3 regions of the Trichococcus shcherbakoviae genome follow, and region 2 is predicted to be linked to each of the others. Evidence: riboswitches for the same ligand, from Rfam matches in the RefSeq annotation. Region 2 holds a riboswitch; each other region holds the start of a gene.

Region 1 (3,274 bases), 240 kb from region 2:
CGATCGATTGCGGAATCAGCCCGCTCAACACCTGCAGCAGCGTGGATTTGCCGCAGCCGGACGGCCCCAAAAGCAGCACTTTTTCGCCTTCAGCCACCGAAAAGGAAAGGTCCTTGAACAACAAATCGGCGTCGCCGGGAAACTTCAACTTCAGCTTTTCCACATACGCTCGCTGCTCCATTTCCGCCATCCTCCTTAATCCATATCTGTGAAATCTTCAGTCGAAAGCGGACGGACAAGGTTCGTCACGCCGGTATCCTCCAGGACTTCCGCCAAGTAGTAGGCCAGCACCCCGGCAAAGAAAATCGAGCCGGCAAAACGGGCCAACAAATACAGCGCCAAGTTCCAAGCAGCCAACTCAGCAATCTGCCCGTTCAACGCATCCACCACTAGCGAACCCACGCAAGATGCCGAAGCTGCCAAAGCGGCAACCTTCAGGTCAAAACGTTTGTAACGGAAGGCCATGAACACTAATTCCGCAAACAATCCTTGCACCACGCCGGAAAGCAAGACGGTCAGACCCCATGGCGACCCCAAAAGGAATTCACCTGAAGCCGCAGCGATTTCCGCCAACAGCGCCACACCCGGTTTGCGGATGATGAAATAGGCGAAGGTACCGGCGATGAACCACATGCCGTACAGCAGCTGATCAAGATGCAGACCCAACGGCTGCACCGCGTAATAAACCGTTCCCCACAGGATGTAGACGATCCCGAAAGCGATGGCGATGACGATCGTCACCAAAATATCTGTAAGCTTCAATTCTTTTTTCATTTTCTCTGTCTCCTCTTTGCGTTTGATTTTGTCGCTCAGTTCTCCAACGGTACCGGCCATGTTTCCATGCGATAGGCCATTTCCCAAAATGCGTATTCGTACTGGCTGCTGATGATGAAATGTTCTTTCATCCTTTCACGGTCCGCTTCGGTTGCAGATGTAGCGATCTTATCCAGATGCGCAATCTGTTCATCCACCCGGTCCTGAAAATCCTTCCCGCCATAGGTAGCGATCCATTCCTGATAGATCGGTTCTTCAGGTGCCGCGTCAATGAAGGCGTCGCCGATTTCGGCATAAAGCCAGTAGCAAGGCAGAACGGCGGCGATCACATCCCCCAAATGCCCCGAGTGGCCGGCATGATAGAGATGGGACGTGTAGGCGTATGTTGTGGGCGCGGGTTTGAAACACTCTTTTTCTTCCGCGGTGATGCCCAGCCTTTTCGAAAATTGTTCATGCAGGCCGATTTCGGCGCTGTACGTATGCTTCGCGAAGTCGGCGAACTGGTTGGTCGTCGCAATATCCGGTGCTTTGGCTGCGCCGAGCGCCAAAATTTTGGCGAAGCGCGTCAGGTAATAGGAATCCTGCTGGATGTAAAAACGGAAATTCTCCAACGGCAAGGTGCCGTCCCCGATCCCTTTCACAAACGGATGCTCCATGCTGGCTGCCCAGATCGGTTCTACCGCTTGGCGGATTTGTGCTGAAAATGTCATTGCTTTCCCTCCATATGCTGTGAGCGCTCCGCAAGGGTCCCGACTTATCCGAACGGCCGCTCTTGATTTTTGCAAACAAAAAAACCACTCTCTTCCCAACGGAAAAAAGTGGTTGTATGTTCCTTATGCAATAGGGACTTACTTAGCCAAAAGAGGCTGCCACTTCCCTACGCTGGTACAAACCAGATCAGGTTCTAAGGGTCTCGAAGTCCTACTTCGATCTCAGCTTTTTGGCGGACAGTCATCCGCCGGTAAAGCACCCCTAGTGGTAAAAAGAATATTCAGTTCATTTGCTATTGTTCTAATCGTATCATAATTTTTCCGGAAGTCAACTCGTTCTGTTGCACGAAACGTTACCGTTTCTTGTATTTATTCACCATATGCAGCCAACAACGCTTGTCCGTCTGCTTCAAAAACCTGCAATGCCTGCAGCGCCAAATCCTTGTTCATCATGTTATTCAGGACATCCGGAGGGATCGTGGCAGTATGCGCGCCCGACTCCAAAGAATCGATGACTTGTTGGGAATTTTTGAAGCTCGCTGCCATGATTTTGGTCTTGTAGCCTCTGGCATCGATGAACGTCCGCATGGAACGGATCGCCTTGAAGGGATCGATCGCATTGTTCAGCATCCTGTTCACATACGGTGCCAGATAATCGCATCCGGCTGCGGCGGCCAGGATCCCCTGGTCCGCAGAATAGATCAGTGTCCCCAGGATCGCTCTTTCCGGATCGTCCTCTTTCACTTTTTTGATTGTTTCCAAGCCTGCTTGTGTAACGGGAATCTTTATCGAAAGTCGGTGATTTGCATCAAATGTCTTTATTGCTTCATAATCGGCAAACATTTCTTCAGAAGTCGTACCCAGCAATTGTACAAAAAGTTCCGTCGGCTCCAAAGCCAATAAATCTTGTAATTGTTTGAAGCGACTGCCGGAACCAGTCGACAAAATCGTCGGGTTGGTGGTGACTCCTTTCAGAAATCCGCTTTTCAAAAAACTTCCGATTGCTTTGATGTCGTTCGAATCTATGTACATACGCTACTACCCCACAGTTTCAGTGATTTTGATGATGGTGCCTTCCGCGATTTCGTTCACTGTTTTGTGTTCAACATACAGCGAGCCTGCCAATTCAGCGACTGTTTCTCCGCTGAAGTTAATGGTGATGTGCCCCAGATCCCTGAGGTTTTTGTTGACCACATCACCCACTGCTGTGACGCGATAACTATCGTCGCCGATAACCAACGCGTGTCCTAGTTGAATATCCTGCTCCAGTGCATTTTGTTCGATCAGGAAGCAATATGGCCGCAATGCTTCCGGAGCATCGTCTCCGAACAATACCATCATATCCTCAGCTAAAAACTCCTTAGCGTTAGGTCCGATTTCTGTGACTACCGTTGAATAAATTGACATTTTTCTTCACCTTTTCCGATTATTACTTTTTATTTACGAGGCAAAGCGGGCTTGTCCCGCTTTTCTTCTTTTTTAATATAGTCCGAAGCTTGCTAACCAAGCGACGAATACGCGGGGCACACCGTTCAGGAATCGAGAATAAAGAACGGATGGTACGCCGACTTCTACTGTTTTGGCTTCTGCTTCTTGCAAGCCTAACCCGACTGGAATGAAATCGCAAGCATTTTGTGTGTTGATGGCGAACAAAGCCGGTAAAGCTAAGCTTGGTTCGATATTGCCTTTGCCGATTTCAACACCGATTAATGTTCCGATAACTTGCGCGATTACAGCACCAGGTCCCAATAGCGGAGAAAGGATCGGCAAGGAGCAGATGAACCCAATGA
Region 2 (3,274 bases):
AATATGCTTTGTTGCCGAATGACCAAATCTATCCCGTCCACACCGATCTGCCTTGGTCCCAACTGGCTGCCATTCCGGAAACCTACTATACGGCTTTCGGTTCCATGAAGAATCTGCGGATCCAATCGTCCGATCAGATTTTGGTTCGGGGGGCAACGAGCGGTGTGGGGGTTGCCTTTGCCAAGTTAATCAGAGCCCAATTCCCCGATATCAGGATTTACGGAAGCACACGAAAAGCCGAAAAGGGCGAGAGACTGAAGGAAGCCGGCTTCACCGACTACGTCGAAGATCGCAACGGCATTTTGGATACCGAGGAGACTTTCGACAAGATTCTGGAATTGATTGGGCCCGCGACGATCAAGGACAGCCTTTCCCATATACGGGAAGCTGGCATTGTCTGCAGCACCGGTCAACTCGGCGGGAAATGGTTTCTGGAGGATTTCGATCCCATCATGGAATTGAAGCACAACAGCTACTTGACTACTTTCCATTCGAATGAAGTTTCCGGTGAAAAGTTGAATGAACTGCTGGCTTACATTGAGGGGAAAGGCGTTGCGGTGGATCCGGAGAGGGTTTTCACGCTCGAAAAGGTTGCCCAAGCCCATGCCTTTTTGCAGAGCCAGAACAGTTTCGGAAAAGTCATCGTGCTGGATCCGAGCGCAAGACGAGAAGAAGCTTCAGAATAGGGTTGCGTTTCCACAGGTTATTGGTTAGAATTTAATGAGAAACACTGGGGGTGCGCGTAAGCGCTGAGACCGACACTGTCGGAACTCTTTGTACCTGATCTAGTTCATACTAGCGTAGGGAATGTGGCGTTTGACTATTCGCATAATAGACATCAAAACGTTATATTTTCTGATTTTCGCATCAGATTATATAGCGTTTTTTAATTTCAGTAGGGGTGCGCAACTGCGCTGAGACCGACACTGTCGGAACCCTTCAAACCTGATCCAGTTCGTACTGGCGGAGGGAACTGAGCTTGGTCTGGAATCCGTACGTATATCCAAGACATCTCAGGGGAGGTGTCTGTTTATTTTCATTCAATTCAGGGAGGAGGGGGAACGGCTCGCATAGGTCAGGATTAAAAAGGAATCATTCAAACTGAAAAGGGGAAAACATTATGAACACAAAAAAATTAGTCACCACTGCCTTGATCATCGCCATGGGGGTAGTCAGCAACAGCATCTTTGTCATCCCGATCGGCATTGCAAAGGTAGCACCGATGCAGCATCTGCTGAACGTATTGACTGCTGTCTGGTTAGGACCCGGATATGCCGTCCTTCAGGCCTTCGGCGTTTCCGTGCTGCGCAACTTGTTGGGGACAGGGACCGTCTTTGCCTTTCCGGGCAGCATGATCGGGGCTATTTGTGCAGGTCTGTTTTATGCCAGAACGCAAAAGCTCGGTTACGCGGCACTGGGTGAATGGATTGGCACCGGAATCCTGGGGTCGTTGGCGAGCACTTTGCTGGCGCAGTTCTTTATGGGCATGGAAGCCGCATTGATGCTCTTTTTGCCGAGCTTCGCGATCAGTTCCGCCATCGGAGCGGGTATGGCTTATTTCATCATCCTGGAAATGGGAAAAAGAAGCGTGTTGGACCGGAACAGAACGTAAGAAAAGGCTGTTATATAAATTAACTAAGAAACAACCGGAACGTGAACCGGTTGTTTTTTTGCCGTTCTCCGAGATATAGCCGCTGATCGAAGCTGGCGATTATTTCCGTTGTTCTCCACCGGTAAACGGGTGAGCATGGTAGCAGGCGACTAACATTAATGCGAAAGAAAATAATTTTCATTAAATAATAATTGAAAAAACTATTTTCATGTGTTATTCTATCAGCGTAGAGAAAAGGCGAAGTCAAAAATGCGTACCTCGCTTTTGGCGTTTGCGCACAGCAGGAGGCAACAAGCAATGACAATCATCGAGGAAATCCAAAACCAGTATTCCGCTTTTTCCGCAAATGAGAAAAAAATCGCGGATTACATTCTCCGGAACAAAGCTTCCATCAAAAATATGAATATCAAGGATTTAGCGGCGAAGGTGGATACATCGACGTCCAGCATCACCCGTTTCTGCAAACATATCAACATCGATGGGTTTGTGGATATGAAGATTGCGTTGCGCTCAGTGACAAGCAACCAGCAATTGAAAGAAATGCCGACCGTCTATGATGATATTTATGGCTACTATACGCAAGTCATCGATGAAACCAATCAGATGATCGAGGATCAAGCAATCGAAACGGTTGTCGATTGGATCAAAAATGCAAAAAAAACCGTGATTTACGGCATCGGCAGTTCCGGATTTACGGCCGCTGAATTGGCGCAACGCTTGATCCGGATGGGCTTGAATGTCACTGGGGTCACCGACTCCCACTTGATGATCATCAACAGCTCGATCATCAAGGAAGACGAATTGGTGATCGCCATTTCCAATTCGGGGGAAACGCCGGAGTTGATTGCGTCATTGGAAATCGCGAAAAAGAAAAAAGCGAAGATCATCGCGCTGACCAGCTTCAAAAACAGTTCTCTGACGAAGCTAGCGGATGTCACCTGCTTCGGTTACCACTCGCGGTTCGTCAACAACACGGTGTTCGTCAATACACAGTTCGGGATGGTGTACCTGATCGATGTGATTTCGACACTCCTGCTGCAGGACAAGGATTTCCAATACAACATGGATCTGACGAGAGCAAATGTACAGGGTTATTCAAAAAAAACGGAATAGCAAGTGGCGCGCATAGCCTGTGTTTTCATGAAAAAAATTCAGGTCATAATCAAAGAGGGGAAAGACAAATGAAAAAAGTAATCATCCATGCAGAAGTGTATACGGGAGAAACGGTCATCGCCGATGGGTTTGTCCGGTTTGGAAAAGAAATCAGCACAGTCGGTAAGATGTCGGAATACGTTCCTGAATCAGGCGAGGAAGTGATCGACGCATCTGAGAGCAGGCTGGTGCCCGGCTTCATTGATATCCACAGCCATGGCGGCTATGGTGTGGACAACATGGACGGCGATGCGGAGGGCATCGATCGGATGATTGCGGCGATGCACCGGGAAGGAATCACCAGTTATTTTCCGACGACGATGACGCAATCTTCTGAAAATATCGAAAAGGCGTTGACCGGCATCCGCAAGGCCGCGGAAAAAAATCCGGTCATCCAAGGCATCCACCTCGAAGGGCCATTCATTTCCGCAGTATTTAAGGGAGCGCAACCGGAAGAACACATCAAACTGCCGGATGCTGCCCTAATGCGCAAGTGGCAGGACTTGAGCG
Region 3 (3,274 bases), 300 kb from region 2:
CGTGAAGACCAGCATCTATGTAAAAGGCTATGAAGGAGGACCGGGTGTACCGAAACTCATCATCGAGTTGGAGGATGCGGTCGACAGTGTCGATCCTAGTGGCTGGCAGGTCATGACAGCCGGGGCGAAACGCACGGTTACGGACGTCTACACATCCGATGAGAACGGGAATCCGCAGGAAAATTCAAACTTCATCGCGATCGATATGGAGACCGGCTTCAATGATGCGACGTTCAGCGTGATCGGATCTCCGTTCACCTACAATACGACGACATCGATGAATGAATGGTCCCCAGCTTATGAGGTCGCAATCGCTGCGCCTTCGATCACGATCGAGGATGAGGACTACTCTTTGAGCATCACGGAGGATGCCGCAAACAACCGCATCTCCCCGGATACCGATTTGTTCACGGCGAGAGGGACTTTCAGTGGCACCTACGTGAATCCGATGACGGATCAAGAAGAGGAATTGACGCTTTCGACAGCTGCCTATGAACCGGAAGGACTTGCCGAAGGGGAAGCGAATCCGTTGGTCATCTGGCTGCACGGCCAAGGGGAAGGCGGAACAGATCCCGACATCGCCATCCTTGGAAATGAAGTGTCCGCATTGGCAAAAGAGGAGATCCAGTCCTATTTCCAAACCGATGACGTGGCCGGTGCGTATGTTCTGGCTGTCCAAGCGCCTACCTATTGGATGGATGAAGGGGATGGAACGAACGGGAACGGCAGCGGCATCTCCCGATACACGGAAATCTTGATGGATACGATCAATGATTATGTCGCTGCGCATCCGGATGTCGATACCGACCGCATCTATCTGGGAGGTTGCTCGAACGGCGGCTACATGACCATGAACATGGTCATCCAATACCCTGCCTATTTTGCAGCGGCTTATCCCGTCTGCGAGGCGTATGCTTATTATGAATATGAGCGGAACAGCGACGGCACCTACGTGAAAACGAATGATGAAGCTACCGGAACATCGAGTTTTGTGAAGACAGATCAAGTTTGGTTTACAGAAGAAAAAATCCAGGCGATCAAAGACTTGCCGATTTGGTTGGTCCAATCTGCGGATGATCCGGTTGTCGTGCCTATGAACTATCTGTTGCCGACTTACCAGGCACTTATCCAGGCGGGAGCGGAAAACACTTGGGTTTCCTACTTTGAAACGGTTGAAGGAACGGACAGCCTAGGCACTACTTACCTAGGTCATTTCTCCTGGATCTACTTGTTCAATAACCAGGTAACTGGTGTCCAGGATAAAGCTGCTATCATTGCTTCGACTGACGCTGAAACGTTCGGCTTCGAAGCAAGCAACGCTACCGGAGGCGGCGCGGCGGCAGCGACAGTCGGCGAAACTACTTATACAAATATTTTTGAGTGGTTGAACGATCAATCGAAATAAAAAAATCATCCTTGAATAAGGATGGCGCATATGCTAAGATGATGACATAACTGCATACGAAAAAAGGGAGCTTGTGTCAGCAGGCTGAGAGGAAGTAATCAACTTCGACCTATTACCTGATTTGGATAATGCCAACGTAGGGAAATAACATTGAATGATTCTATTCAGCGGGAAATGCCTATTCGGACATTTCCCGCTTTTTTTGTCGTCGCATCAAACAAACTATTTGGAGGTACCCCATGTTCAAAACGCTATTCGAAAATGTACAGCGACAGACGCCGCTGGTCCATTGCATCACCAATTATGTCACCGTCAATGATGTCGCGAATGTCCTCTTGGCTGCCGGAGGGTCCCCGATCATGGCGGATGCCCCCGAGGAAGTCGCGGACATCACAAGCATTTGCACCGCCCTGAATCTGAACATCGGAACACTGAACAGCAGAGCCGTGGAGTCCATGCTGCTGGCAGGGCGCCAAGCTAACGCGCTCTCCCATCCTGTCGTTTTGGATCCGGTCGGCGCGGGGGCATCCTCTTTCAGGACCGAAACGACACTCAGACTGCTGGAGGACATTGCCTTCACCGTGATCAAAGGGAACATTTCGGAAATGAAGACGATCCATGCCGGCAGCGGCACAACGAAAGGCGTCGATGCCGACATCAGCGATGCCGTGACCGAGGAGACGCTCGAGGCAACGGTCGCGTTCGCCAAACGATTGGCCGACCGGAATGATGCGGTCGTCGCGATCACCGGAGCGATCGACATCGTTGCGGACCGGGACAAAGCCTACATCATCCGCAACGGGCATCCGCAGATGGCGAAGGTGTCCGGAACCGGCTGCATGCTGTCGGCAGTGATTGCTGCCTATTGCGGAGCCAACCCGGAGCAGTTGCTGTATGCCACGGCGGCAGCGGTATGCCTGATGGGAGTCAGCGGCGAGCTGGCTTACGAAAGGATGATCCGCAATGCTGCAGGGACGTCATCCTACCGCAGCTACATCATCGATGAAATCAGCAAGATGTCGGCAGAAAAACTGGAAGGGGGCGCTAAAATTGAGACTAGATAAGAACGATTTGCTGCTTTATGCGGTGACCGATCGCCAATGGCTGGGGAACGCGTCCTTGGCGGAACAACTTGAAGAAGCCATCCAGGCGGGCGTTACCGTCGTGCAATTACGCGAGAAGGAATTGGATTTCGATGCCTTTGTATCCCTTGGCAAGGAACTGCAGGCCGTGGCCAAACGCCACCGCGTTCCTTTCATCATCAATGATGCGGTCGATGTAGCCTTGACGCTGGATGCGGACGGCGTTCATGTGGGGCAGAGCGATATGCAGGCGGGAGACGTCCGCAGCCGGATCGGCGAGGGGAAAATACTGGGCGTTTCTGCCCATTCCGTCGAAGAGGCGCTGACGGCGGAACGGAACGGGGCCGATTATCTGGGTGTCGGTGCCATCTACGGGACAGCGACGAAGCTGGATGTCGACACGCTGTCGATCGAAACGCTGCAGCAGATCTGCCAGGCGGTGAGCATACCCGTTGTGGGGATCGGAGGCATTGCTGAAGGGAACATCCTCAAGCTGAAGGGCAGCGGCATCGACGGGGTTGCCGTCGTATCCGCCATCTTTGCGCAGCCTGACATTACCGCGGCAGTGAAGAGGCTTCGCCCGTTAGCCGAAGCGATGGTGCAACCATGAAACTGGAAGCAGCCATCTTCGATCTGGACGGGACGTTGCTGGATTCCATGCCGATTTGGCAAGGATTGGGAGAAAATTATTTGCTTCAGAAAAAGGTGCAGCCGGCTTCGGGTCTGCAGGATGCGTTGAAGACGATGAGCCTGCAGCAAACCGCACAACATTTTCGAGCGGCCTACG

Evidence for each region. Region 2 has a riboswitch for thiamine pyrophosphate ahead of thiW (energy coupling factor transporter S component ThiW). Riboswitches for the same ligand answer to the same signal wherever they lie in the genome.
Region 1: it holds a riboswitch for thiamine pyrophosphate, as region 2 does, so the genes downstream of both, tenA (thiaminase II) here and thiW (energy coupling factor transporter S component ThiW) in region 2, are expected to answer to the same signal.
Region 3: it holds a riboswitch for thiamine pyrophosphate, as region 2 does, so the genes downstream of both, thiM (hydroxyethylthiazole kinase) here and thiW (energy coupling factor transporter S component ThiW) in region 2, are expected to answer to the same signal.

Annotation. Positions count from the first base shown of each region.
Region 1 covers NZ_OY762653.1:1,742,784-1,746,057, reverse strand. The annotation lists gene ACKPBX_RS08370 (ABC transporter ATP-binding protein) at 1-181, opposite strand, end outside; gene ACKPBX_RS08365 (ECF transporter S component) at 196-774, opposite strand; gene tenA (thiaminase II) at 810-1,484, opposite strand; TPP riboswitch at 1,632-1,758, opposite strand; gene ACKPBX_RS08355 (transaldolase family protein) at 1,854-2,516, opposite strand; gene ACKPBX_RS08350 (PTS glucitol/sorbitol transporter subunit IIA) at 2,523-2,891, opposite strand; gene srlE (PTS glucitol/sorbitol transporter subunit IIB) at 2,964-3,274, opposite strand, start outside.
Region 2 covers NZ_OY762653.1:1,982,155-1,985,428, forward strand. The annotation lists gene ACKPBX_RS09520 (zinc-binding dehydrogenase) at 1-686, shown strand, start outside; TPP riboswitch at 723-825, shown strand; TPP riboswitch at 888-989, shown strand; gene thiW (energy coupling factor transporter S component ThiW) at 1,121-1,612, shown strand; gene ACKPBX_RS09530 (MurR/RpiR family transcriptional regulator) at 1,910-2,725, shown strand; gene nagA (N-acetylglucosamine-6-phosphate deacetylase) at 2,794-3,274, shown strand, end outside.
Region 3 covers NZ_OY762653.1:1,680,222-1,683,495, forward strand. The annotation lists gene ACKPBX_RS08030 (prolyl oligopeptidase family serine peptidase) at 1-1,405, shown strand, start outside; TPP riboswitch at 1,459-1,565, shown strand; gene thiM (hydroxyethylthiazole kinase) at 1,645-2,469, shown strand; gene thiE (thiamine phosphate synthase) at 2,456-3,097, shown strand; gene ACKPBX_RS08045 (HAD family hydrolase) at 3,094-3,274, shown strand, end outside.